Regions from separate parts of the Marisediminitalea sp. genome, predicted to be linked through region 3. Evidence: predicted binding sites of a transcription regulator. Region 3 holds the regulator's gene; each other region holds the start of a gene.
The links. Region 3 encodes sigma-54, which starts transcription at its own class of promoters, with help from an activator protein. Its sites were predicted from a motif close to GTTGGCACGNNNNTNGNNT; they were not measured.

Region 1: a site for sigma-54 is predicted at 2,742-2,760, ahead of AC4MRN_RS02545 (choice-of-anchor A family protein). Genes of this name have one in related genera too.
Region 2: a site for sigma-54 is predicted at 3,717-3,735, ahead of AC4MRN_RS10855 (CsbD family protein). Genes of this name have one in related genera too.

What each region holds. Positions count from the first base shown of each region.
Region 1 covers NZ_CFIDRX010000009.1:10,950-19,174, forward strand. The annotation lists gene tldD (metalloprotease TldD) at 1-664, shown strand, start outside; gene yjgA (ribosome biogenesis factor YjgA) at 697-1,242, opposite strand; gene pmbA (metalloprotease PmbA) at 1,315-2,646, shown strand; gene AC4MRN_RS02545 (choice-of-anchor A family protein) at 2,843-3,724, shown strand; gene AC4MRN_RS02550 (tetratricopeptide repeat protein) at 3,830-6,682, shown strand; gene arcA (two-component system response regulator ArcA) at 6,747-7,454, opposite strand; gene AC4MRN_RS02560 (sensor histidine kinase) at 7,616-8,225, opposite strand, start outside.
Region 2 covers NZ_CFIDRX010000071.1:10,164-18,388, forward strand. The annotation lists gene AC4MRN_RS10845 (hydrolase) at 1-409, opposite strand, end outside; gene AC4MRN_RS10850 (TonB-dependent siderophore receptor) at 812-3,388, shown strand; gene AC4MRN_RS10855 (CsbD family protein) at 3,431-3,622, opposite strand; gene AC4MRN_RS10860 (efflux RND transporter permease subunit) at 3,869-6,934, opposite strand; gene AC4MRN_RS10865 (efflux RND transporter periplasmic adaptor subunit) at 6,937-8,025, opposite strand; gene AC4MRN_RS10870 (LysR family transcriptional regulator) at 8,117-8,225, shown strand, end outside.
Region 3 covers NZ_CFIDRX010000069.1:6,654-14,878, reverse strand. The annotation lists gene AC4MRN_RS10650 (KpsF/GutQ family sugar-phosphate isomerase) at 1-507, shown strand, start outside; gene kdsC (3-deoxy-manno-octulosonate-8-phosphatase KdsC) at 507-1,061, shown strand; gene lptC (LPS export ABC transporter periplasmic protein LptC) at 1,058-1,621, shown strand; gene lptA (lipopolysaccharide transport periplasmic protein LptA) at 1,590-2,159, shown strand; gene lptB (LPS export ABC transporter ATP-binding protein) at 2,159-2,884, shown strand; gene AC4MRN_RS10625 (RNA polymerase factor sigma-54) at 2,953-4,431, shown strand; gene hpf (ribosome hibernation promoting factor) at 4,456-4,743, shown strand; gene ptsN (PTS IIA-like nitrogen regulatory protein PtsN) at 4,756-5,205, shown strand; gene rapZ (RNase adapter RapZ) at 5,236-6,081, shown strand; gene AC4MRN_RS10605 (HPr family phosphocarrier protein) at 6,081-6,353, shown strand; gene AC4MRN_RS10600 (EAL domain-containing protein) at 6,524-8,225, shown strand, end outside.

The DNA of each region.
Region 1 (8,225 bases), on a different contig from region 3:
ACACGAAGCGGTGGGACACGGTCTGGAAGGTGACTTTAACCGCAAAGGCGCGTCTACGTTCAGTGGTCGCATGGGTAAACAGGTTGCTGCGAAAGGCGTTACCGTTGTTGATGATGGCACACTGGATAATCGTCGTGGTTCACTGACTGTCGATGATGAAGGCACCCCAACTGCACATAACGTGTTAATTGAAGACGGTATCCTGACTGGCTACATGCAAGACAAAATGAATGCGCGCCTGATGGGGGTTAAACCTACCGGTAACGGGCGTCGCGAATCCTATGCGCATTTACCTATGCCGCGTATGACCAACACCTACATGTTAGGGGGCCAATACAGCCCGGAAGAGATCATTGCTACCATCGATAAAGGCATTTATGCACCTAACTTTGCCGGCGGTCAGGTCGACATTACCTCGGGTAAATTTGTGTTCTCCAGTGCCGAAGCCTATTTGATTGAAAATGGTAAAATTACTGCACCAATCAAAGGCGCTACGCTGATAGGTAATGGCCCTGAAGTTATGCAGAAAATCTCAATGATTGGCAACGACGTCGCACTTGATCGCGGTGTTGGTGTGTGCGGTAAGGATGGGCAGAGTGTACCGGTTGGCGTTGGGCAACCCACACTGAAAATTGATGAATTAACAGTGGGCGGCACGTCTTAACGTATCCGCCCGACTAAGCCTGAATCACAGGTTTATTCAACAATTGCGCCTTTGAGGTATTGGAACAATTCCCGGTACGCCTTAGGCGGTTTATTGTTGCTGCGCTCTTTAACGATAGCACGATGAAACTGACGCAGTTTCTGACGCTCTAGCTGAGGGTAGTCACTGAGCAGTGGCTCAATAGCAGAATCGCCCTGGTCGGCAATAGCATCACGGGCTTTTTCCAGTTTGTGGAACAGCGCGTTGTGTTCATTGTGCTGATGCTGCAGTTTAGCCAGAGCGGTTTCAATTGGCTCCAGCTCGCGACTACGCATTAATTTGCCTATGAATTGTAGCTGGCGGCGAAAACCGTCTTTCTTGCGATTGATTCGGCGGGCCAGTGTTACGGCATCACCCAGCTCTTCATCCAGCGGGATGGTCTTGAGGTGGGCGTCAGACAAATTAACCAGTTGCTCGCCAATTTCTTGTTGGTGAGCAGACTGACGTTTGAGTTCGGATTTACTGACGGGCTCGTCAAAATCAGGATAGTCGTCGTTGCTATCCCAGTTTTCGTCATCGTATTGACTCGGGTCGGTCATGGGACTCTCGTGTTAAACTAAATAATAGTAAATTGTAGCCCATGAACAATGGACATTTATAGCGAAACTTCTATGCAAATCGAACAACAACTCGCAGAAATTCAATCAAAAGTTGCTGACGTACTCAGTTTGGCACTAAAAAAAGGTGCCACACAGGCTGAAGCCAGTATGTCGAAGGTGGAAGGCATTGCAGTGTCGTCCCGTATGCGCGAAGTGGAAAATATTGAGTTCACCAACGATGGTGGACTGGGGATCAGCGTGTATGTGGGCAAACATAAAGGCAGCGCATCTACCGCTGACCTTAGTCCGTCTGCACTTGCACTGGCAGTGGAAAAAGCGGTAGATATTGCTCGCTATACCAGCGAAGACCCGTGTACCGGTTTGGCCGACGCAGAGCTGATGGCAACGGAGTTCCCTGACCTGGAGTTGTACCATCCGATCCCGCTGGACCCTCAAAAAGCCATCGAAACCGCGGTACGTGCTGAATCAGCTGCACTGGATTACGATCCTCGGATAACCAATACCGACGGTGCCAGTTACAACGCGAATATCGGTATGCGCGTGTACGGCAATACGCATGGTATTAATGCTGGCTACACAAGTAGCCGGTATAGTCTGAGTTGTATGGTGATTGGCAGCGAAGGCGAAGATATGCAGCGTGACTACGCCTACACGGTGAGTCGTAACGCGAGCCTGTTAGACAGCCCTGAGAGTGTGGGTCGCGAGGCGGCAAAAGCAACGGTTGAACGCCTTGGTGCACAGAAAATCAAGACGGCCACAGTGCCAGTACTTATCGATAAACAAATTGCAGCCGGCTTGTTCGGACATTATGTTGGTGCAATTAGCGGAGGGTCACTGTATCGCCGTTCCTCGTTTTTATTAGATAAACTGGGTAGTCAGGTTTTCCCTGAGTGGTTGAATATTGTTGAGCGGCCCCATTTGAAAGGCGGACTGGCAAGCAGCAACTTTGATAATGAGGGCGTGGCGACTCGCGATCTGAATGTGGTTGAACAAGGCCGCCTGTCTACGTATCTGTATACCAGTTACTCGGCGCGTAAACTCAATACGGTGTCGACCGGGCACGCTGGTGGTATCCACAACTGGGTGGTAGGTAATTCCGGACAAAGTGACGCTGAATTACTGAAAACCATGGGTACTGGCCTGTGGGTCACTGAACTCATGGGGCAGGGCGTGAACATCGTCACCGGAGATTACTCTCGCGGTGCTGCCGGGTTCTGGGTAGAAAACGGCATTGTGCAATATCCGGTTCACGAGATTACTATTGCAGGTTCGCTGCAGGATATGTATGCCAACATCGTCGCAATTGGTGCTGAACAGGATTGCCGCGGTAGCGTAAGCACGGGCTCGGTTTTGCTTGAAAAAATGATGATAGCTGGCGCGTAGTGAAATATCAGGTTTGACCTGTCAGGTTTTTTATCACTTTTGAGAGGAAGACTTTACAGTCACCAAATTTCCTTATGTATTTCATGTGGTTATTTTTTGGTTCGATCTTTGCTTGGATCGCGGTAAGAATGGAACAGGGTACAGAACATTGAAAAGGTTCAATCAATTAATTGCGTCGTTGGCCGTCTGCGTGTCTATGAGCGCAGTTGCGTCTGTTGAGAATGTAGGGACTTATAACCTCATTTTGAAAAACGACCTGAATACCAGCAGTGATATTGAAGGCCGCATTATGATCGGTGGTAACATCGACATGGCAGGCAAATCACTGGACGTAGCCAGCAGAATCGCTGCTGATCCGGTTGTAGACGCGGTAACGGTTGTTGGTGATATCACTGCAAACGATGTGAAAACGCAGAACGGCAACATTGTTTACGGTGGAAATATTGGTAGCACAAACCTGATTCTGAATGGCAGCGGCTCAGTGAGCCAGCAAAGCCAAACCACCTTGCAAAATCAGTTTGATGCGATTTATCAAAGCGTTATCGACGACAGTAACTATTACAAAACCTTAGCTGCAAACGGTACTTTCAATACCTCAGACATGAACAATCTGAAGTTTGAATCTACCAGTAGCGACGACCTGTTGGTGTTCAACATCAATGGTACTGATTTGTTAAACGGCAGCTTTAGTTTTGGTTTTACACCTACGGTCCCCATTATCATTAACGTTGCGGGAACGGGTGCATTAAACCTGAACTCTAAAGCGTTTGGTAACTTTACCAAGCAGGTTGCGTCTTTGGTGCTGTGGAATTTCTTCGACTACACGTCGATTGGTTTTAATGGCGACGGTTGGAACGGTTCAGTGCTCGCACCGAACGCAGACATTACCAGTGGCACAGGTAGCCTGGACGGTGGTTTTGCTGCCTTGTCGTATACCGGCACGGTAGAGTTACACAATCAGCTGTTTACTTACGAACCGCCGGGTGAAACACCTGGAGTCGATGTGCCGGCACCCCCGGTATTTTTCCTGCTGTTTGGTGGGCTGATTGCAACAATGGCGCTTAGACGCCGCTCATAATGTTGTTATACACTTTGTAACGAAAAGGCTGGAATTCCAGCCTTTTTGCATTGTGCTAAACATAATATCATTGCAGCTACACTGCTTGCTTTACAGGATGTTAAATTGCCGTTTTATTCTCTCAATGCGCTATTCAGGTTGCAGGGCACTTCGCCTGCGATAATGCTGTTCGTAAACTTGTTGGCGGCTGTCCTGCTGTGTGGTCCTGCTAAAGCCCAACAAAGCAATGAAACCTCCTCCATAGAATGTGAAAAAGCGGAATACAGTTATGAGCAGGGCGATCCTGATACGGCCTTAGTCCACTTAAAACGCTGTCAGCGAGCAATGCCTGACTTTTTGCCTGCCGTTGCATTGCTAGGGAAGATTCAGAGCAAACACGGCGCCTATTCACAGGCCGTGGTAACTTTCAATAGTGCGCGTAAACGCGGGGCCGATGCCTCTTTGTTTGCTCGAGAATGGGCAGATGCATTGTTAGCTACGCGCAATTACCAGACCATTTATGAATTTGATGAATATACACAGTTCCCCGTAGAGCAGCAGGCATATTGGTTATTGGCCAGGGCTGAGGCTTGTTCCGCACTGGGAGAAGAACGCTGCGCCAAAGAGAGTTACCTGCAACGTGGCCTGCTGGTTGATGATATCGAGCAACCTTTGGGGCTGGCGGGAATTGCGATTAAGGCCAGGAACTGGAAAGAAGCCAACCGCTATTTACAAAGAGCACGTTTGATTGACGATAACGATATTCGGGTATGGCTGGCACTTGCACAGGCAAGTCAGGGGCAAAACAACAACGCCCAGGCACTGGAATATGCTAACCACGCACTTGCCATAAACCCTGAACATCCGCTGGTTCTGCGAATACTGGCCGATTTGTATTTAGCGGGCAACAACACCCAGCGTGCACTCACAATGGTTGAATCCATACTGGCGCAATCACCGCAAGATCCTTACGCGCTGTTAGTCAGCAATAGCCTGGTTGCCAACACTGAAAATGCGTTGGCTCTGCAGGCTGTAAAGGCACAAATTGAGAAGCTCAGCGTGAGTTTGACAGAATCGCCCTCAGAATTAATATTTCTGCGCGGACTGATTGCATATCAGGAAGGCGCATTCGAAACGGCCCTGTCTGAGTTTTCACACTTGTATAAACAGAAAGCCTATTTCCCGCAAACCATAGTGTTATTGGCAAAAGCTCAGCAGCAGTTGGGTCAGCGAGCTGAAGCGATAAAAGTACTGGAAGCCAACCAGGAGTTGTTGCTGAATGAAGCGCCAACTGCTTATGCCATGATGATCGAACTGTTTATTGAGCAAGGCACCATATTTAAAGCACTGGGCAGTTGGCAAACCTTTGTTTTCAGCTACCCCGAACGGCTTGATGCCAAACTACTGGAAGTTAAAATTCTGCTCGGCAGAGGGTTGTTGGCCAGAGGCGCTGAAAAGCTGACTGCGCTGCGCGAACAATACCCCGAGTCAGTAGAGGTACAAACGGTTTTTGCTGTTGTCATGGCCCGCACCAATCAGCCTGAACAAGCACTACTGGCTGTAGACAGCTTATTGAAACGTGAGCCGGATAATGCCTATTTACTGAATTTTAAAGGGGCATTGCACCTAATGCTCAAGCAGTTTGAAGAAGCATCGCAGGCTCTGGATAAAGCACTCTCTATCTCAGACGAGCTAACGCCGGCAAAAGTGAATCGCATTTGGCTTACTCATCAGCAGGGTAATACCGAGCAGGCAGTGAACGATGCCAGGGAGTTGTCCAGCAAGTTTCCAAGGGGTTTATCGGTAGGGCAGCTATACGCTGGATTGTTGCTGTCGTCCGGGCAGTCCGGACAAGCTTTGAACCAGTATCTACGGCTATTGAAACTCGACGACTCTCAGCAAAATGTGTTGGAAGCCCTGGTCGCGCTGCGCATTCAGAGTAACAACATTAGCGCAGCAATACAGAGCCTGTCGCGCCTGATCGAACTCGAATACAACACTACGCAAAATCTATTGCGACGTGCGCAGTTGAACCATGCGTTAGGGGATGTGAAAAAAGCAGAGAACGACCTGAAAAAAGCCGCTTTGCTTGCTAACAATGAGCCCTTACTGTTGATAGCAACGGCGAACGCCGCTTTGCAAATTGGGAATCAACGACTCGCAATACAAAGTTTGCATCGGGCAAGAGAGCTCATGCCTGGTGATTTATTGGCAGGTGTTAAGCTTGCCGAGGTTTTCCTGAATACTGATCAACCTGGCGAGGCCGAAGTGGTGTTGGGGCAATTAGTCAGCGACCATCCTGGTCAGGCCGATGTCTGGCTACTTAAAGGTCGCCTGGCTGAGCAATCCGGTGATCTCAGGTTAGCCAGAACACACTATTACAAGGCGCTGTCGCTGAACAGTAGCTATGATCTGGTTTATGCCAAGCTCTACACGCTGACCCACTATGGCATCGGGGTCAAAGAGTTTGAGCAAACCCTGTCCCGTCGGGTGGCGGAGCAACCTGACCTGGTGTTTACACGGAATTTGTTGGCGCAGTTTTATTATTATCAACAGCAGTTCGAGTTAGCCGCCAAACACTATGTGTATTTATATGAGAACTTGCTGTCTGAAGATAAGAAACCGGCATTTGCACGCCGACTGGCACAAGCTTACTTTCACTTTGATATAACCAAAGGCATTGAGTATACCAATATAGCGGCTCAGAGCATGCCTGATGACCCTTATGTGAAATCATTGGCTGGTTGGTCGTTAACCTTGCAAAATCTCCCTCAGGACGCTGTGAAGCTGCTTAGAGAGGCGCATACTTTGGATGGAAACAACCTGGATACCGGGTATTTTCTGGCTTATACCCTGAGTCAGCTGGGACTTAACAACGAAGCGTTGCAGGTAGTGTCGCAATTATTAGACAAGCAAACCGGTTTCACCTACCAGAAAGAAGCAAGAGCCCTTGCAGCTCGTTTGAAGAACGCTTCCTGACAGAAACAAAAAACGCCGGGTAGCATTAATGCTGCCCGGCGTTAAACACATGCTTCGCCTGATTTTAGTTATCTACGGAACCGCAGAAACGGTAACCTTCACCGTGGATGGTTACAATCAACTCTTCTTCGCTTGGCTCAGATTCAAAGTGCTTACGAATACGACGAATCGTTACGTCAACAGTACGGTCATTCGGGCGTAACTCACGGCCTGTCATTTCCATAATCAGCTGTTCGCGAGTCAGGATTTTACCCGGGTTACTCAGGAACAAGTGTAACGCTCTGAATTCACTGCGCGGTAAGCGGAACTCGTTACCACTTGGAGAGATCAGTGAACGGCTGTCGCCATCCAGCGTCCAGCCATTAAAGCTAACGCGGCTTGGTAAATCGTCATCTTCAGCGCTGCTGGTAGTACGACTCAGCAGGTTTCTTGCACGAATCGTTAGTTCGCGAGGATTAAATGGCTTGGTGAGGTAATCGTCGGCACCAATCTCTAGCCCTAAAATTCGGTCAACATCGTTATCACGGCCAGTCAGGAAGATCAGGCCAACATTTTTACGGTCGCGTACTTCGCGAGCCAGAATCAGACCATTTTTACCTGGTAGGTTAATATCCATAATAACCAGGTTAATGGCGTGATTTTCAAAGAAATCATGCATTTGTTCGCCGTTTTCGGCTTCGAACACATTATACCCTTCGGCTTCAAACAAACTCTTTAACGTGGTACGAGTGACCACTTCATCTTCTACTATCAATATATTGGGCGTCTGCATGTTCACACTCTATTTACTATTGTTTTGTTTCTGTTCAAAGTTTAACAGATTTATATCGTTATTGGCGTATTTTGTCTTGCAATTTAACTGCCACTTTAGAATAAATTACTCGCTAGAGCAGGCATTGTTCAAGAAAAATATCTAAATTGCGTCTATTTTGTTTATTTTTTTACTGAAACCGGAAAAGACAATGTAAATTCCACGCCTTTGTCGGGTTCACTCTCAAGTTTGATGTTGCCATCCAGAGCCTGAGTCACTAAGTTAAACACTAAGTGCATACCTAATCCAGAGCCGCCTTGGCCTCTTTTTGTTGTAACAAAAGGATCAAAAATGCGCTTTTTAATGGAAGTTGGTATGCCACTTCCATTATCCCTGTAAATTATTTTCAGTTTTTTGTCATCCGTCAATGCTGCAATGATGTCAATTTGCCCATTTTCAACCCCTTCGAAGGCATGAATGAGTGAATTCATGATTAAATTTATTAAAATTTGATTTATTGGGCCTGCTTTTGACACTACGTTGAGTGATTCGTTGCATTCAATGTGGATTGTATGGGTCACTTTTTTCAATCTTGGGCGCAGCGACATCAGCGTTTCTTCGATTAATTGCTTCACGTTTATGTCGCGAGCTTCTTCACTGGATTGATCAACCGCGACTTGTTTAAAGCTCGAAATAAGATCGGCTGCTCTGTTGAGATTACGGTAAATAATGTTCAGGTTTTCACGCCCTTCCTCTATAAACCGTTTCATGCTGCTTGCTTTGAGCGTTTTG
Region 2 (8,225 bases), on a different contig from region 3:
TCTGAGGATTTCTGGATGACACCGCATCATTTACAATATGCGCGTGATAGCCGTTGTCGAGTAGGTCACATACGGTCTGGTAAACGCAGATGTGAGCTTCAATGCCACACACAAGCCAGTCTGTACGCCCGGTTGATGCAATCGCCTGCGAAATTGCCGTGTTACCCATTGCACTAAACGTAGATTTAGCGAAAGGCTCATAGTCTGACAAATGTTCAGCTATTGCCGGCACCGTTGTGCCCAGTTTGTCTGGCAACTGCTCTACCCAAATCACGGGGAGCCCAAGTATTTTCATGCCTTGCACTAAGGTGATAACAGATTGAATCGTCTCATCGCTATTGGCAACCAGTGTAGCCAGCTTTCCCTGCACGTCGATGATAATCAGACCGGTATTTTGTTGTTGTAACACACGCCTATCCTTCTCGGTTTCGTTTCATCACTATAACTCTCTATCATACATACCCTTCGCGCACTCCATGGTCGCACTATCAGTGTTTCACCGCGATAAACTGACCTTTTATCGTGCACCGACTGAATAAAATTGGTGCATTTAATTTCATCAATGAAATAACGACGCTCAAAATTGCGCTCACATAGCAACATCACGACTAATTAAAACCCTATTTTCTATCGCTGATAGATAAAACCATAACCTATTGAATAAATTTATATTTATAAAAATTACTTGCGTATATTTGACCTATCCCCCAAGTACTTCTGCGCCTTATTCTGACCACCTGGTCAAGTTTTGGCACGTGTTGTGCTCCAAGGCTGTCGGGAACACTTCACACTCACTCAACAGGGAACACTAATGAAACACTCTCATTCTTTTCATCCCATTGCGGTAAGTATTGCACTTTTTCTTCTTGGCAGTACTACCACCGCACTCGCTCAGGAAGCATCAGAAGTCAGTGAAACTGACGTTGAAAAAATAGATGTACTGGGCAAAAAAGCGGATTACTACTCCATTATGCCAAACGGCGAAAACCGCAGCGCGTTTGGTTTAGACAAATCACTGTACGAAACCCCTCGTTCAATTACCGAAATCAGCGAAGACCTGGTAGACAAATTCGCACTGCGCAGCGTTGATGATTTGGTTCGTTTAACCCCGGGGGCGTTCACCAGCTCGTTCTTCGGTATTAAAGGCGCCATGGATATTCGCGGTGAGCCTGCCGACAACTATTTCCGGGGCTTTCGTCGCATTGCCAACCCGGGTGCATTCAATACCATTGTGCGCGGTGCGGAAAAACTTGAAGTCATGCGTGGCCCGGTGTCACCACTCTACGGTAGCGGCAGCGTGGGTGGACAGCTCAATTACACCCCCAAATCGGCCAAAGTAGGCGGCAGTAAATACATCGATGAAGTCACCGGTGACATTTCAGTTACCGTGGGTTCGTACAACCAACGCATCATCTCGGGCAGCCTGGGTATCCCTCTGGAAATTGGCGGTAAATACGGTGGCCTGCAGTTATTTGCCGAAGTTGAAGATTCAGAATCGTTCTTTGATGGGTATGAGCCTTCCAGTGAGTTAGTTCAGGCTGCTGTCGATTTTGACCTGTCCGACAGCACGACTCTGCAGTTCGGCGTGCAGTATCAGACGACTGACAGTATTCAGGTGCCGGGATGGAACCGCGTCACGCAAGACCTGATTGACAACGGTACTTATATAACCGGTGCCGCGCCGATTCGAAACTCTGACAATCCGATAGGCGCCAATACTCTGCTGCCTCAGGAGTCGTCGTTCATAGCGTCGTTTGCGCCCAGCTTCCTGAATAACGCATTTAGCAACGTAAACAGTTGGTGTACGGCTGCCGACGCGGGTGCAGGTAATGCCTCGTACAACGGTTTTGAAATCAGCTGTGCCGGCGGTTTTGGTAATTTCCTGGCTGACCGCACACTGGCTAACCCTTATGCGTTAACCGATGTAGGCACTACGCAAATCGATCATCAGACTACGTTTATCGACGATCAGGATTACGCTGATACCACGGCGATTACCGCGTATATCGACATCACCCATGAGTTCGAAAGTGGCACTGTATGGAAAAATGAAGCGTTTTACGATTACATGGATCACACCAAGTACCAAAGCTGGGGTTTCACCGCTTACTACCCGGACGCATTCCTGTACGAACTTCGCAGCAGCCTGACTTTCGAGTACGAAGGCGACAGTTTTACTGCTAACAGCATAGTGGGTGTGAACTACCGCGAAGAACATTTGGATAACTACGCCGCCTGGATGGATGAGACGTTTGATTTCCGTGATATTTCCGTAGGGCCAACGGCTAATGACCGTATTTCTCCATCATCGTTTGACCCTTATGAAAATGCCACACTCATTTATGACGATGATGGCAACGTCACCGGCGTCGATGGTACGTTAACCCGTAACTTTAACGAAGTGCACCTGTCCAAATCGGCCAATGCCGGAACGTTTTTCCTGACCGATATCGCCTATGGCAAATTTAACGTACTACTAGGTGCGCGGTTTGACTACTTCGACGTTGAATCAGAAAACGGCTGGGTAGCCTATTTAGGCGACCCTCAGGGTAATGGTGTTATAACAGGTGATGATACGGCGTTTAGCTATAACACCAGTATTTCCTACGATGCAGATGGTATTATTCCCTATATCACCTATGCAGAAACCAACTCGTTGAGTACCAACCAACTTGGCGGGATCATTCCAACGACCATTGAGTCAAGCGAATATATCCAGGAATCAGTGCTTCAGGAAGTGGGTGTCAAAATGAACCTGCTCGACAACCGTTTGTATACCGCTGTTGCCTGGTACGATCAGGAAAAGACGTATCGTGACAGTCAGACCGGTGCGCTTGTCGCCGTGTATGGTGATGGCCTGGAATTCGAAATGCGGGCTTTGGTGAGTGAAAATCTGTCTATTCTTGCAACGGCTACCCACACTAATACCGAAGAAGTCAGTAATGGTGCATTAGCAGTTATTAATGGTGCTGATTTCGCGGCGCAGAACGGGCTTAACCCCGAAGATGTGTACGGCGGCCGTATTGCAGGTCCCCGTTCGGCTTTTGTTGGCATGAATACGCGTCTCGAGCGCGGTGGCCTGCCCGACAATATCATTAGTATTTCAGGTACCTGGGCACAGGAACTGGGTGAAGGCGATGTGACAGGGAGTATCGGCCTGACGTGGGTTGACGAAACTTACACTGACATATTGCAAACCGTCTTGCTGCCTAGCTACAGCATTGTGAATGGCTCTGTAAGCTATGCGCAAGGACCGTTTGTTGGTCTTCTGCAAGTGAATAATTTGCTGGATGAAGAATATTATACCTCGGCTGATTTATTCGACTCAGTAGTCGTTAAACCTTCAGCGGGCAGAACCTTCTCGTTCACTGCAACGTATAAGTTCTAAACAAAACAGCCCCTCAGTGTTGCTGAGGGGCTGCCTTAAAACTTAGGCCTGTAAGGCATCAAACTCACGGCGCGCCTTTTCCCTGCTCATGCCATATCTTTCCTGCATTTTGCCGTAAAAGACTTCGAACTTACCTTCCATTTGCTCTACTTCGTCATCGGTGAGCTTACCCCACTTTTCTTTCACTTTACCAGTCAGTTGTGTCCACTTACCTTTAGCAATATCAGTATTCATTGTCCGCTCCTTTATCTAATGAAGTAAAAATGCCTGCAACCGAAACAGAAAACTATTCAGGCATCGCGCAATTGTCTTGCGCTCACAGTAGATAATGCGAAACGCATACCAACCGTATAATTCATTAAAATCATAAACTTACAAAAAAACGTATTTCAGCACTCTGTATTGTTCTCACAGCCAGTGAAAGAGTTACAAAAAAGCCCGGCGTGACAAATCAGGCCGGGCTGCTTTCAGAACAACGTGTTAGTGCGAAGGCTTTATTTTAAAAACCAGGCTATACAGTACGGGCACAAAGACCAGCGTAAGCAAGGTAGCAAAGCCCAGACCAAACATGATCACCACTGCCATGCTGGCAAAGAAGTCATCAAACAAAAGCGGGATCATTCCCAGAATAGTGGTAATGGCCGCCATGCAAACCGGCCTTACCCGGCTCAGCGTAGCATGAAACAACGCTGAATACGGCGCTTTGCCCTCTTCCAGTTCAAGTTTCACCTGCTCAACCAGAACAATACCGTTTTTGATGATCATGCCCGACAGACTTAAAAATCCGAGCAGCGCCATAAAGCCAAACGGTGCGCCGGTTATCAGTAAGCCATAGCTTACGCCAATCAGCGCTAAAGGAATACAAGCCCAGATAATCCCCGCTGTCCTGGCTGAGGCAAACAACAATACCGTTGTAATAAACATGATCAGGTAACCCACCGGCAGCGATCCAAAGATAGCCTTTTGCGCTTTCGTCGAGGCTTCAAATTCACCGCCCCACTCCAGCTCATAACCCACCGGAAGTGGAATGGCTTCAATTTCACCGCGAACGCGAGAGAACAACTTAGCTGCGGTTTCACTGCCCAGAATATCGTGATCGGCCATTACCGTAAGCGTACGCTTTCTGTCTCTGCGCATGATAATCGGGTCTTCCCACACCACATCGAACTTACGCACGATTTGGGTAATTGGAATAAACTGTTGTGCCGTCGATGAGAATATCTGCAGATTCTCCAGATTGTCTGCGGTCAGGCGCTCTTCCGGTGGCGGGCGGCTGATAATAGGTAGCAAGTCCGTGCCATCGCGGTACACGCCAATTTGCGCGCCGCTGAAGCTGGTAAGCAACAGGTTATCCAGATCAGCTTTGCTGATACCAACACGACGCGCTGCGGCTTCGTTAAATACCGGGCGAATTACCTTGGTTTGCTGACGCCAGTTGTCACGGATATTGCGTGCACCTGGATCAGACTCCAGCACGCGCTTTGCTTCTGAAGCCAATTGTCGCAACACCTGTGGATCCGGCCCACTAAAGCGCGCTTCGATTTTGGCATCCGTAGACGGACCAATTTCAAGACGCTTTATCTTATAGAACATTTCGCCGTGTTCAGTTTCCATATAATCGCGCAGTTTCGGCAATTGCGCTTCCAGTGACTCACCATCCTGCATTCTGATCACTAGCTGCGCGTAGGTCGGATAGCTTTTTTCCGTTTTATAGGTAAGCATGAAACGCGGCAGCCCCTGTCCCACTGTCGTTGTCACTTCCTCGACGCCATCCTGCTCAAGCATATGGGCTTCGATAATCCCCATTTTTTCCGCATTAACCCGAATGTCGGTGCCGGCTTTATGCCACACGTCAACCAGAAACATCGGCGTAGTTGAAGGCGGGAAAAACGCCTGCTTTACCTGGCCAAACGCAATGACCGCACTGACTAACAGGCCCACCATGGTAACCACAGTCAACACTCGCCAGCGCAACGCGAAACCCAGAATACCGCTAAACACATCGAATATAACGCCTTTGTAGATGTCTTCGCTGTCTTTCAGTTCGCTACTGTCTGCTTTGGCATCGTCTTTAAATAACAAGGTGGCGAAAAAAGGCGTAAGCGTTATCGCCGTGATCCAACTGAGCAATAAACTCACAAACAACACCCAGAATAAGCTACCAGCAAATTCTCCCGTGGCATCGCTGGACAAACCGATAGGCGCAAACGCAATAATAGCAATCACCGTTGCGCCCAGCAGTGGCCACATATTCTGACTCACCACCTGAGCAGCTGCCTCGCGCTTGTTTAAGCCACGTTTCATGGCTATCAGTATCCCTTCGGTTACCACAATGGCATTATCGACCAGCATCCCAAGCGCAATGATCAGCGCCCCTAGCGAAATACGCTGTAGGTTTATATCCATCTGCTGCATGAAGATAAAGGTGCCTAACACGGTCAATAGCAGGATAAGGCCAATTAACAAGCCTGACTTTATGCCCATGAACAACAGCAGTACCACAATAACAATGCCCACCGCTTCGGCCAGGTTTAAAATAAAACCATGTACGGATTTATCAACTTCAACCGGCTGGTTGTAAATGAAGTCGGTATCCATGCCAACAGGACGCATGTATTCCAATGCTTGCATGCGTTGCTGAATACGCTCGCCCACTTCAACAACATTCACCCCGTCGGCGAAGGATATGCCCAGCAATAAAGCCCGATGGCCACCGTAGTGAATTAAATTGTCCGGCACCTCTTCGTAGCCGCGATACACGCGCGCAACATCGCCAAGGTAAATACGCTCAGATGCGCCCGCCTGGCTAATAAGCAGGTTTTCAAGCTCTTCAACAGATTCGAATTCGCCAGTAGGGTTAATGCGAATGTATTCATCGCCAATTTTAACCTTACCGGCATTCGATACCTGGTTTTGTGTGACCAGCAAAGAACTGATGCGGCTTGGACTGATACCCAGTGAAACAATTTTTGAACGGGAAATCTCCACAAATACCTGCTCTTCCTGCTCACCTTGAACGCTGACTTTGCCAACGCCATCGACTAATACCAACTCACGCTTCAGAAAATCCACATAATCGTTGATGTCTTTGTACTGGTATCCATCACCCGTAACCGCGATAAGCATGCCGTACACATCGGCAAAATCGTCGATGATCTTGGGCGGGTAAACACCTGAGGGCAAAGACGGCGTCAGGTCATTAATTTTACGTCGCATCTCTTCCCAGATACCGCGCAGGTCATCTTTGCGGTAGATGCTTTTCATTTCTACCGTGATCTGCGATTTTCCGGCCGTAGAAATCGACTTGATATTGTCTACGTACGGCAGTTGCTGAATCGCATTTTCAATAGGGTACGTAACTTCTTCTTCAACCTGGGTAGGCGAAGCACCTGGATATACCGTGATCACCATGGCTTGTTTAATGGTAAATTGCGGGTCTTCCAAACGGCCTAAATTTAAAAATGCAATTAACCCACCTAACAGCAGGATAAGCGTAACCATCCAGCTGGACGTCCGGTTGTTAACAAAATAACTGGCTATATTCACGGCTACAGCCCCCGTTCTTTCTGCCAGATTCTGACCGTATCACCGGCGCTAAGACGATGCACACCGGCCGCCACTATTTTTTCTGAAGTGGAAAGCCCACTCACCACCTTGAAGCCCTGATCGGTGATACCGCCTAAGGTGACCGCGCGCTTTTCAAGGGTCATGTCATCCTGGATCACGAACACGTAGCTTTGCTGCGCATTTTCCGCATCAGCAAAAACCGCAGATGATGGTACATTCCAGCCACCGCTTTTCACTTTCATCACTTCGTCGAGTTGCGCTCTCACTGTTGCTGACATGCCCGGGAACACATTAAAACTGTCTGGACGACGCAGTTGAAATACTACTTTGTAGGTGTTGGTAGCCGGATCAGCATCGGCATCATATTCTTTTAACGTTGCGCGAAACACTTCATCGGGATGGGTATCAAAGCGCACTTCAGGACTGTAGTTTGCTTCTTTATCCAGGTTCGACAGCAAGTCTTCCGGAATTTGTATGGCAACATCCACTACCGTATTTTTCTGCAGTGAAAAGACCGGCTGTTGCGCGGTAATACTCTCGAAGTTTTCAACAAAACGCTGAGCAACCTGACCGCTAAAAGGCGCGTGTAACTCTGTATAAGCCAGATTCGTCTTAGCTGACTTTAACGCTGCTGCAGCAACCTGCAACTGCGCGTTGGCTTCATCAAATCCAGCTTTAGACGCCAACTGTTTCTCTACCAGTGTCTTTGCGCGATCGTATTGTACTTTCGCTAGGTCGTAATTTGCCTGCGCCTGATCGACCGCTATTTGATAATCAGTGGGATCCAGTTTTGCCAGCAGTTGACCGGTTTCAACCAATTGTCCTGAAGTGACTAGCAACTCAGACAGTTCTCCGGAAACGCGAAACGCCAGTGTTGCATCCTCGCTGGCTTCAACCACGGCGGGAAACTCGCGATAGCCACCGCTGTCCCCCAGTGTCAGTGTGATTGCTTTTACCAATTTGGTTTGGTCGCCTGTGGATTGCGAGACCTCAGCTTGTCCACCGCAGCCTGCCAACACGCTTATCAGTAGTACCAGTGTACTGAACTGAACATGAAATTTTTGAATCACACACATTCTCCTTAAGCTAATGCTGGCAATATACGCCAATCCATACCAAAATAATATTTAATCTATTTTAGCTATATATTAAATTTAATTTATGACACTGGAACAATTACGGATGTTTGTTACGGTAGCCGATTTGGGCAGTATTGCCCGGGCCGCCGAGCACTTGCACAAAACTCAGCCTGCCATTTCTATTGCTATAA
Region 3 (8,225 bases):
ACCAGCACCACGGTTACCCTGGTTCTGGGCGACGCACTTGCCGTTGCATTGCTGGATGCCAAAGGCTTCACGTCCGACGACTTTGCGTTATCTCACCCCGGTGGAAGCCTGGGCAGAAAGTTGTTGCTCACCGTAGACGATATTATGCTGAAGGGCGACGAAATCCCGTTGGTAAGCGCCGAAGCGACGATCACACAAGCGTTGCTGGAAATCTCCAAAAAAGGGCTGGGACTTACCGGCATCGTTGACGACAATCGAAGCCTGCTCGGGGTGTTTACCGATGGGGATTTGCGTCGCTTACTGGATGCCAGGGTCGATATTCATACTACCCGGGTAGCCGAGGTCATGACCACCGGTTGTAAAACCTCACAAGCCGGGGAACTTGCTGTCGAAGCCTTGAATCTAATGGAAAACTACAAAATCAGTGCGTTGCTTGTTGTGAATGAACACAAACAGCCTATTGGCGCATTTAATATGCACATGCTGTTAAAAGCCGGAGTGATTTAATGAATACGGTTGATACCCTTTACGGCCCAATGGCACTTAAACAATTTAAGCAATTACGCACGTTGCGACTGCTGGTATGTGATGTAGACGGCGTGTTCTCAGACGGGCGCATCTATCTTGGCAACGACGGTGAAGAACTCAAGGCCTTCCACACCCGCGACGGCTATGGCATAAAGGCATTGATTAACGCCGGTGTTGACGTGGCTGTAATTACCGGCCGTACGTCGGCCATCGTAGCGAATCGAATGAAGTCACTCACCGTTCAGCATATTATCCAGGGCGAGGAAAACAAAACCGATGCCCTTGCTGCTCTCATGAAACAGTTAAATGTAAAACCGCAGGACGTTGCTGCCATTGGCGACGATATGCCCGACACCGGTATGTATCAGCACGCTGCCATTAAAATTGCGGTTAACGACGCGCATCCGCAAGTGAAGCAACAAGCCAACTGGATCACCACGTTACCCGGTGGATTTGGGGCAGTCAGGGAAGTCTGCGACACCATTTTACAAGCCAAAGATAAGCTGAAAGGCATTCTTGGGGCCAGCGTATGAACCGCTTGGGCCTGATCATTGCCAGTTTGTTTATACTGGCGTTGGTGTTGTATTTACCCGGCTTTTTGGAAGAGCCGCCGGTACAGGTGCTGGACGAAGACGCCCGGGCACTCACACCGACATATCAGGCAAGAAACCTGACAACCACCATTTATGACGAACAGGGTAATCGCATTCAGCAGGTTTTCTCGTCGCACATGGAGCATTATCAGTTTTTAGGCTTTGTGCTCTTCCAGGCTCCGCAATATACTATCTACCAGGAGACTAATGAGCCGCCCTGGCAAGTCGTCGCCAGTGAAGGCACATTGTACGACAACAACATGATCCAGTTAGAAAATGATGTGGTGATTGTGAGTAAAAACCCGGAAGACTTTGTGCAACGGGTAGAAACCGATTATCTGGAAATAGATCTGGACAAACAGTCCATGGTGTCAGAAGCTCATGTTGAAATCTCCGGGCCTGACTTTCTTATTCAAAGCAACGGATTAAAAGCCGACCTGCTGAATAAAACATATGAGTTAAACCAACATGTACAAACCACTTATCAGCCTGCTAACTAGCGCGACGCTGGCATTCATTGCAACCAGTGCCACTGCCGAGCAGTCGGATTTTAAAAAGCCGATTGAGCTCAAAGCCGAGTCGCAGTTCTTAGACGGAAAAAACAAAAAGTCCGTTTTTATCGACAATGTACAAATAGTTCAGGGCAGTCTGAACATTCTGGCTGACCGGGTTGAGGTAGAAGCCACCGAAGGAAAAGGAAAAGAGGTTTTTTCCGCTACCGGCAAGCCAGCGGTTTACCGCCAGAAGCTCGATGATGGTCGTACCGTAGAAGCCCGCGCGTTTGAAATTCGCTATGAAGTTAGCAGCCGCACGATTTCCCTGAACGGGCAGGCTGAACTGATTCAGAACAGCTCCGTCGTAAAAGGCGACTCCATTGTGTACAACATGGAAAAAGAGCAGCTTATGGCTAAAGGCGATGGCAGCGGCGATGGCCGGGTTACAACGGTATTCAGTACCGAAACCATTGACGCCATTAAGCAAGACAAAAAGCCCAAGAAGCCAACGCCTGACAACGACGACCAGGAAGAGCCGCGCTAATGGCTACCCTTACTGCTAAACACCTAGCTAAGTCCTATAAATCCCGTCAGGTTGTAAGGGATGTAAGTGTAGAAGTCTCTACTGGCCAGATTGTGGGTTTACTTGGCCCCAACGGTGCAGGTAAAACCACGACCTTTTACATGATTGTGGGTTTGGTACCGCTGGATAAAGGCGATATTCGCATCGGCGATATGGACCTTACACGCCATCCAATGCACGAACGGGCCCGCCACGGTATTGGCTATTTACCGCAGGAAGCGTCGATCTTCCGCAAGCTCAGCGTGTTCGACAACATCATGGCCATTTTGCAAACCCGTAAAGATTTAAATGCAGAGCAACGGCAAAATGAAGCCGATGCCCTGCTTGATGAATTCAATATTAACCATATACGTAATAGTACAGGGATGAGTTTGTCGGGTGGAGAACGCCGCCGTGTAGAGATTGCCCGGGCTCTGGCCGCTAACCCGAAGTTTATTTTACTGGATGAACCCTTTGCAGGTGTTGACCCAATTTCGGTTAATGATATAAAGAAGATCATTCAGCATTTACGCGACCGAGACATCGGTATTTTGATTACCGATCACAACGTGCGCGAAACCCTTGATGTATGTGAAAAAGCGTACATAGTGAGTCAGGGTGAACTTATTGCACAAGGCACCGCTGAACAGGTTTTGAGTAATCAAAAAGTGAAGGATGTATACCTGGGTGAGCAATTCAGGCTATAGTTAAGGTAAACATGAAAAAGCTTGATGCGTTACCCCATCCAATAACAGGGCGTTAAGAAAAGAAGTAGATGAAACCATCTTTACAACTCAAATTTAGTCAACAACTTACCATGACGCCGCAGTTGCAGCAGGCGATTAAACTGCTGCAACTTTCTACGTTGGACTTACAACAGGAAATTCAGGAAGCGCTGGACGCCAACCCGTTGCTGGAAGTTGATGAAGGCAGCGACAACGACACTATCGAAAAGAGCAATCTGGATGCCGACAACGACGTGCAGCCCAGTGCAAGTAGCGAAAGCCTGGATACCAACGAAGCATTAGAAAAAAACGAGCTGCCCGACGAATTACCCATCGACAGCACCTGGGATGAGTACTATTCAGCAGGCTCTGCGCCCGCTCCTGGCCCCGCGTCCAACGACGACGAACAAATTTTCCAGGGTGAAACCACCGACAACATTCAAGACCATTTGCTGTGGCAAATGCGCTTAACACCCTTTAGTGACGTGGATCGCGCTATTGCCATCGCCATCATCGACTCAATCGACGAATCAGGTTATTTAACAGTTAGCCTGGACGATATCCTTCAGAGCGTTAATACTGAAGATGAGATGGAAGAACTGGTTGAATTGGACGAGGTGGAATGTGTCCTTAAACGCATTCAAATGTTCGACCCGATTGGGTCAGGCTCGCGCACGCCTCAGGAATGTTTGCTGGTCCAGCTAAAACAATTCGCAGATGACACCCCCTGGCTGAACGAAGCCAAACTGCTAATCGAAGAATACGCCGACCTGCTTGGCAGCAAAGATTATCGAACCCTTATGCGTAAATCGCGTCTGAAAGAAGACGATTTGCGCGAAGCCATGCGCTTGTTACAAACACTGAACCCGCGTCCCGGCAGTGCCTTGATTACCAAAGAGCCTGAATACGTGATCCCGGATGTGTCGGTAACCAAACGCAATGGCCGTTGGGTAGTTGAACTCAACCCGGACAGTTTACCGAAGCTGAGTGTAAATCAGCAGTATGCGGCCATGAGTCGCCAGGCGAGAAACAGTTCAGATTCACAATTTATACGCTCGCACATGCAAGAAGCAAAATGGTTCATTAAGAGCCTGGAGTCGCGTAACGAAACGCTGATGAAAGTTGCTAATTGTATTGTGCAACAGCAACTTGGCTTTTTTGAGCACGGGCCGGAAATGATGAAGCCCATGGTACTGAATGACGTTGCGGAAATGGTAGACATGCACGAGTCGACCATCTCGCGTGTTACGACTCAAAAATACATGCACACACCGCGTGGTATTTTTGAGTTGAAGTACTTTTTCTCGAGCCACGTTGCCACTGAGTCAGGCGGCGAGTGTTCGTCGACTGCAATCCGTGCATTAATTAAGAAACTGGTTGCCGCAGAAAAACCCAGTAAACCGCTCAGCGATAGCAAGATTGCTCAATTGTTGGCTGATCAAGGCATTAAAGTTGCCCGGCGGACAATAGCAAAATACCGGGAATCACTTTCGATTCCACCGTCTAACCAACGCAAGAGCCTAATTTAGGCCGAAATATAAGGAAGACGAACTATGCAAATTAATCTGACTGGTCATCACGTCGAGATAACCGATTCTTTGCGTAATTATGTTGATACTAAATTCAGTAAGCTGGAGCGACACTTTGATCACATATCCAATGTACATGTGATCCTTAACGTAGAAAAATTGAATCAAAAAGCTGAAGCCACCGTTCACCTCAGTGGTGCAGAAGTGTTTGCTTCGTCTGAAGACTCCGATATGTATGCAGCAATTGATAGCATGGTAGACAAACTGGATCGCCAGGTTATCAAGCATAAGGAAAAACTCAAAAAACATTAAGTCACCAACCTTATGAATATACAAGCGTTAGTGAGCCTGGACCGCACCGAGTGTGCGGTTCAGTGCAATAGCAAGAAGCGAATTCTTGAAATCATCAGCGACATTGCTGCTCAGACAAATCCCGAAGTCGAAAAAGAAGCCGTGCTGAGCGCGCTGCTTGGCCGGGAGAAGGTGGGCAGTACGGGTATTGGCAACGGTATAGCCCTGCCCCACGGTCGCTTACCTGAATTAACCAAAGTCACGGCGGTTGTGGTTACGACTACCCCAGCTATCAACTTCGACGCCATTGACGACAAACCGGTCGATATTTTCTTTGCCATTCTGGTACCTGAAAATCAAACGGAAGGCCACTTGCAGACTTTGGCAACAATCGCAGGTAAACTCAGTCAAAAAGAGATTATTAAAGCTATCCGCGGCGCCGAGACCAAAGAAGAGGTAATCGCAGCTCTGTGTGATGGTTGATACACTGGCTAACAAGGAACCAGGCTACACATGAAACTCATCATCATCAGCGGGCGATCTGGCTCAGGTAAATCCGTCGCATTGCGCGCACTGGAAGATCTGGGCTATTACTGCGTCGACAATATTCCGGTTAACCTGCTTCCGACGCTCACCCATACCGTGGTCGACGAGTACGATCAGGTTGCGGTAAGTATAGACGTGCGTAACCTGCCTAAAGATCCTGACGAGTTGGTCGAAATCCTGGATTATCTGCCGTCGTCCTGGGCTATGACCATCGTGTATATCGACGCCAGCGACGATATATTAGTTAAACGATTCAGCGAAACCCGCCGCCTACACCCGTTAGCCAAACTCAACAAGTCACTGGCTGAAGCGATTCAGGCAGAACGCGAGCTGTTAGCGCCTGTTACCGAGCGCGCAGATTTATACATCGACACCGATAACCTGTCTATCCACCAGCTTGCAGAACTCATCCGCGAGCGTATTCTGGGTAAGAAAAGCTCGCGCCTGGTTATGGTATTCGAATCCTTTGGCTTTAAACACGGTATCCCCAAAGACGCGGATTACGTGTTTGATGCCCGATTCTTACCCAACCCGCATTGGGAGCCCGACTTAAAACACTTAACCGGACTCGATTCACCGGTAGAAGCCTTCCTGGGGTCTCAGCCGATTGTTACCAAGTTTATCTGGCAAATTCAGAATCTGCTGACCACCTGGTTACCGCACCTGGAACGCAACAACCGCAGTTATGTCACCATTGCCATTGGCTGTACTGGCGGACAACACCGCTCGGTATTTGTGGCACAATCACTGGCAAAACTCTTTAGCGATAAACACCCGGACGTACAAATCCGCCATCGGGAGCTCAATCGATAATGCGTATCGAAAAAACACTGACTATTGTAAACAAACTGGGGCTGCACGCACGCGCAGCTACGCAATTAGTGCAGTTGGCTAACCAGTTCAACGCCACCATTACCGTCAAAAAAGGCGACAACGAATGCAACGCCAACAGCGTACTGGGATTGATGATGTTAGAGAGTCATCAGGGCGAACAGGTCGATATTATTTGCGAAGGTGATCAGGCCAGGGAAGCCATGGAAGCCGTTGAAACGCTTATCGTTGGACGTTTTAACGAAGACGAATAACCGCCCTTTTTAACCAGACAATACCTTGACCATTCAGTCCACTTCTTTGTTTTAACAAGAATTTTTTATTCCAAACATGTAATTTTTTACTTCATACAACTCGACAAGTCTCTGTATCTGGGTTAACGTCGTCTAATAAAATATTTATAAAATCCAATAAATTATACGTTGTGGCTAGTCGTATACTCACGTTTTTAAAGCAGTACCTGCTTATCGACGATCAGCATCTTCTGACAACCGATGCTGATGTTTGGAAGCTGAGCGTATTGCGAATTATTCTGCTTATCGGCGTAGTATTAACGTCTACTATTGTTGCGCACTCCTCATACATGGCGTACCAACAACAACTCTACTATGTAATCTGCCTGACCTGCGGTTTCACCTTGATGCTGTGGAGCACGCTTGCCCTAAGCAAACATCAGATTCAATTTGCATCAGCCAGTTTAACCTTCATTATTATTGCAGCCGGGCTTTGCATTCTGTTTTTTACCGTGGACCTGGCGTCCTCGCGGTACGGTCTGTTGTTTTTCTTCACGCTGCCCATAATTTTGCGCCTGTTTTACGGTAATAAGGCAGCGCTGATAGGGATGCTTGTCAACATCATTCCTTTTATCATTCTGCTTAGAAATGAACCCATCGCGCCTTTGTTTGGTGTTGATATCACCTTACCAGACACGCACACTTATCTGAGCGCGCTCATCTTCTTGTTCTTTAATTTTTGTTTGCCTGTTGCCGTTATTCGCGTGATGTCGTCTCTGGAGCAACAGGCGAAATACAATCAAAAACAGAGCTTAAAACTGGAAAAATTAGTTAACCGGTATCAGGAAATTTTTAACAATGGTGGTCTGCCCTCCTTCTTTTGTGATGCTCAGGGCAATATCCTTCAGGCAAACCGAAGTGCACGCCGCTTGATAAAAACGTATTCCAGCGGTTGTACTAATTTATATCAATTGTTTGATTTAAAGACACCATTAATGCCAGGAGTAAAACAACAGGCAACTATTTTTAAGCATCCTGATTGCGTGTTTGAGATCCAACCAGCCAGCCTGGAGCACCATAAGAAACAATTGATTCACTGTTTTGACATTTCAAAGAATGCTGCGAAAGTGAAGCGGTTCGAAGATTTCAAAAAACAACAGTTTACAAAACATTATTTTGACAAACTGACAGGCCTGAAAAATCATCATTACTGGAAGCTTGCCGAAACAAACGACACACTTACCGGCCGCTACTGGGTACTGCTGAAACTCAGCAATCTTCGGGATATTAATACCCAGTACAGTTATAACAACGGCGATCAGTTATTGAGCCAAATAGCGCTACTATTAAAAAGCCAACTTCCGGGAGATGCAGGGTTATACCGTTTTCCCGGAGCCAAGTTTTTTGTCAGTATTACGGTTCCGGCAGATACCACCCCGGTGATCACGGAGTGGATAAAGTCCTTCTTACCAACACACCTTGTACATCGCAGCCTGTCAACTCAGGTATCCCTGCACTGGCATGCAGGCATTTATCCATGTCATAACAAAGCGAAACCCGGCAACGTTTTGGAAGCGTGTACAATTGCATTGAGTCAGGCGAATTATCAAAGGCCTTATGTGGTATTCGACCCCAACAGTGTCACGCAAATTCGGCTACATTCACAACATAAAGACAGGGTAAAGTTCTTAATAGACAACAATCACCTCATTCTTTATCTTCAACCACAGGTCAATCTGAATCAGGCCATTGTAGGCTACGAGGTTCTGGCCAGGCTTACTGATCCTGACAGTTCACAAGTATTACCGCCATCAGACTTCATTCCCATTGTTGAAAAATACCAATGGCATGTGTTGTTTAGCCGGAAACTACTGGAAAAGGTGCTGGCCCTGT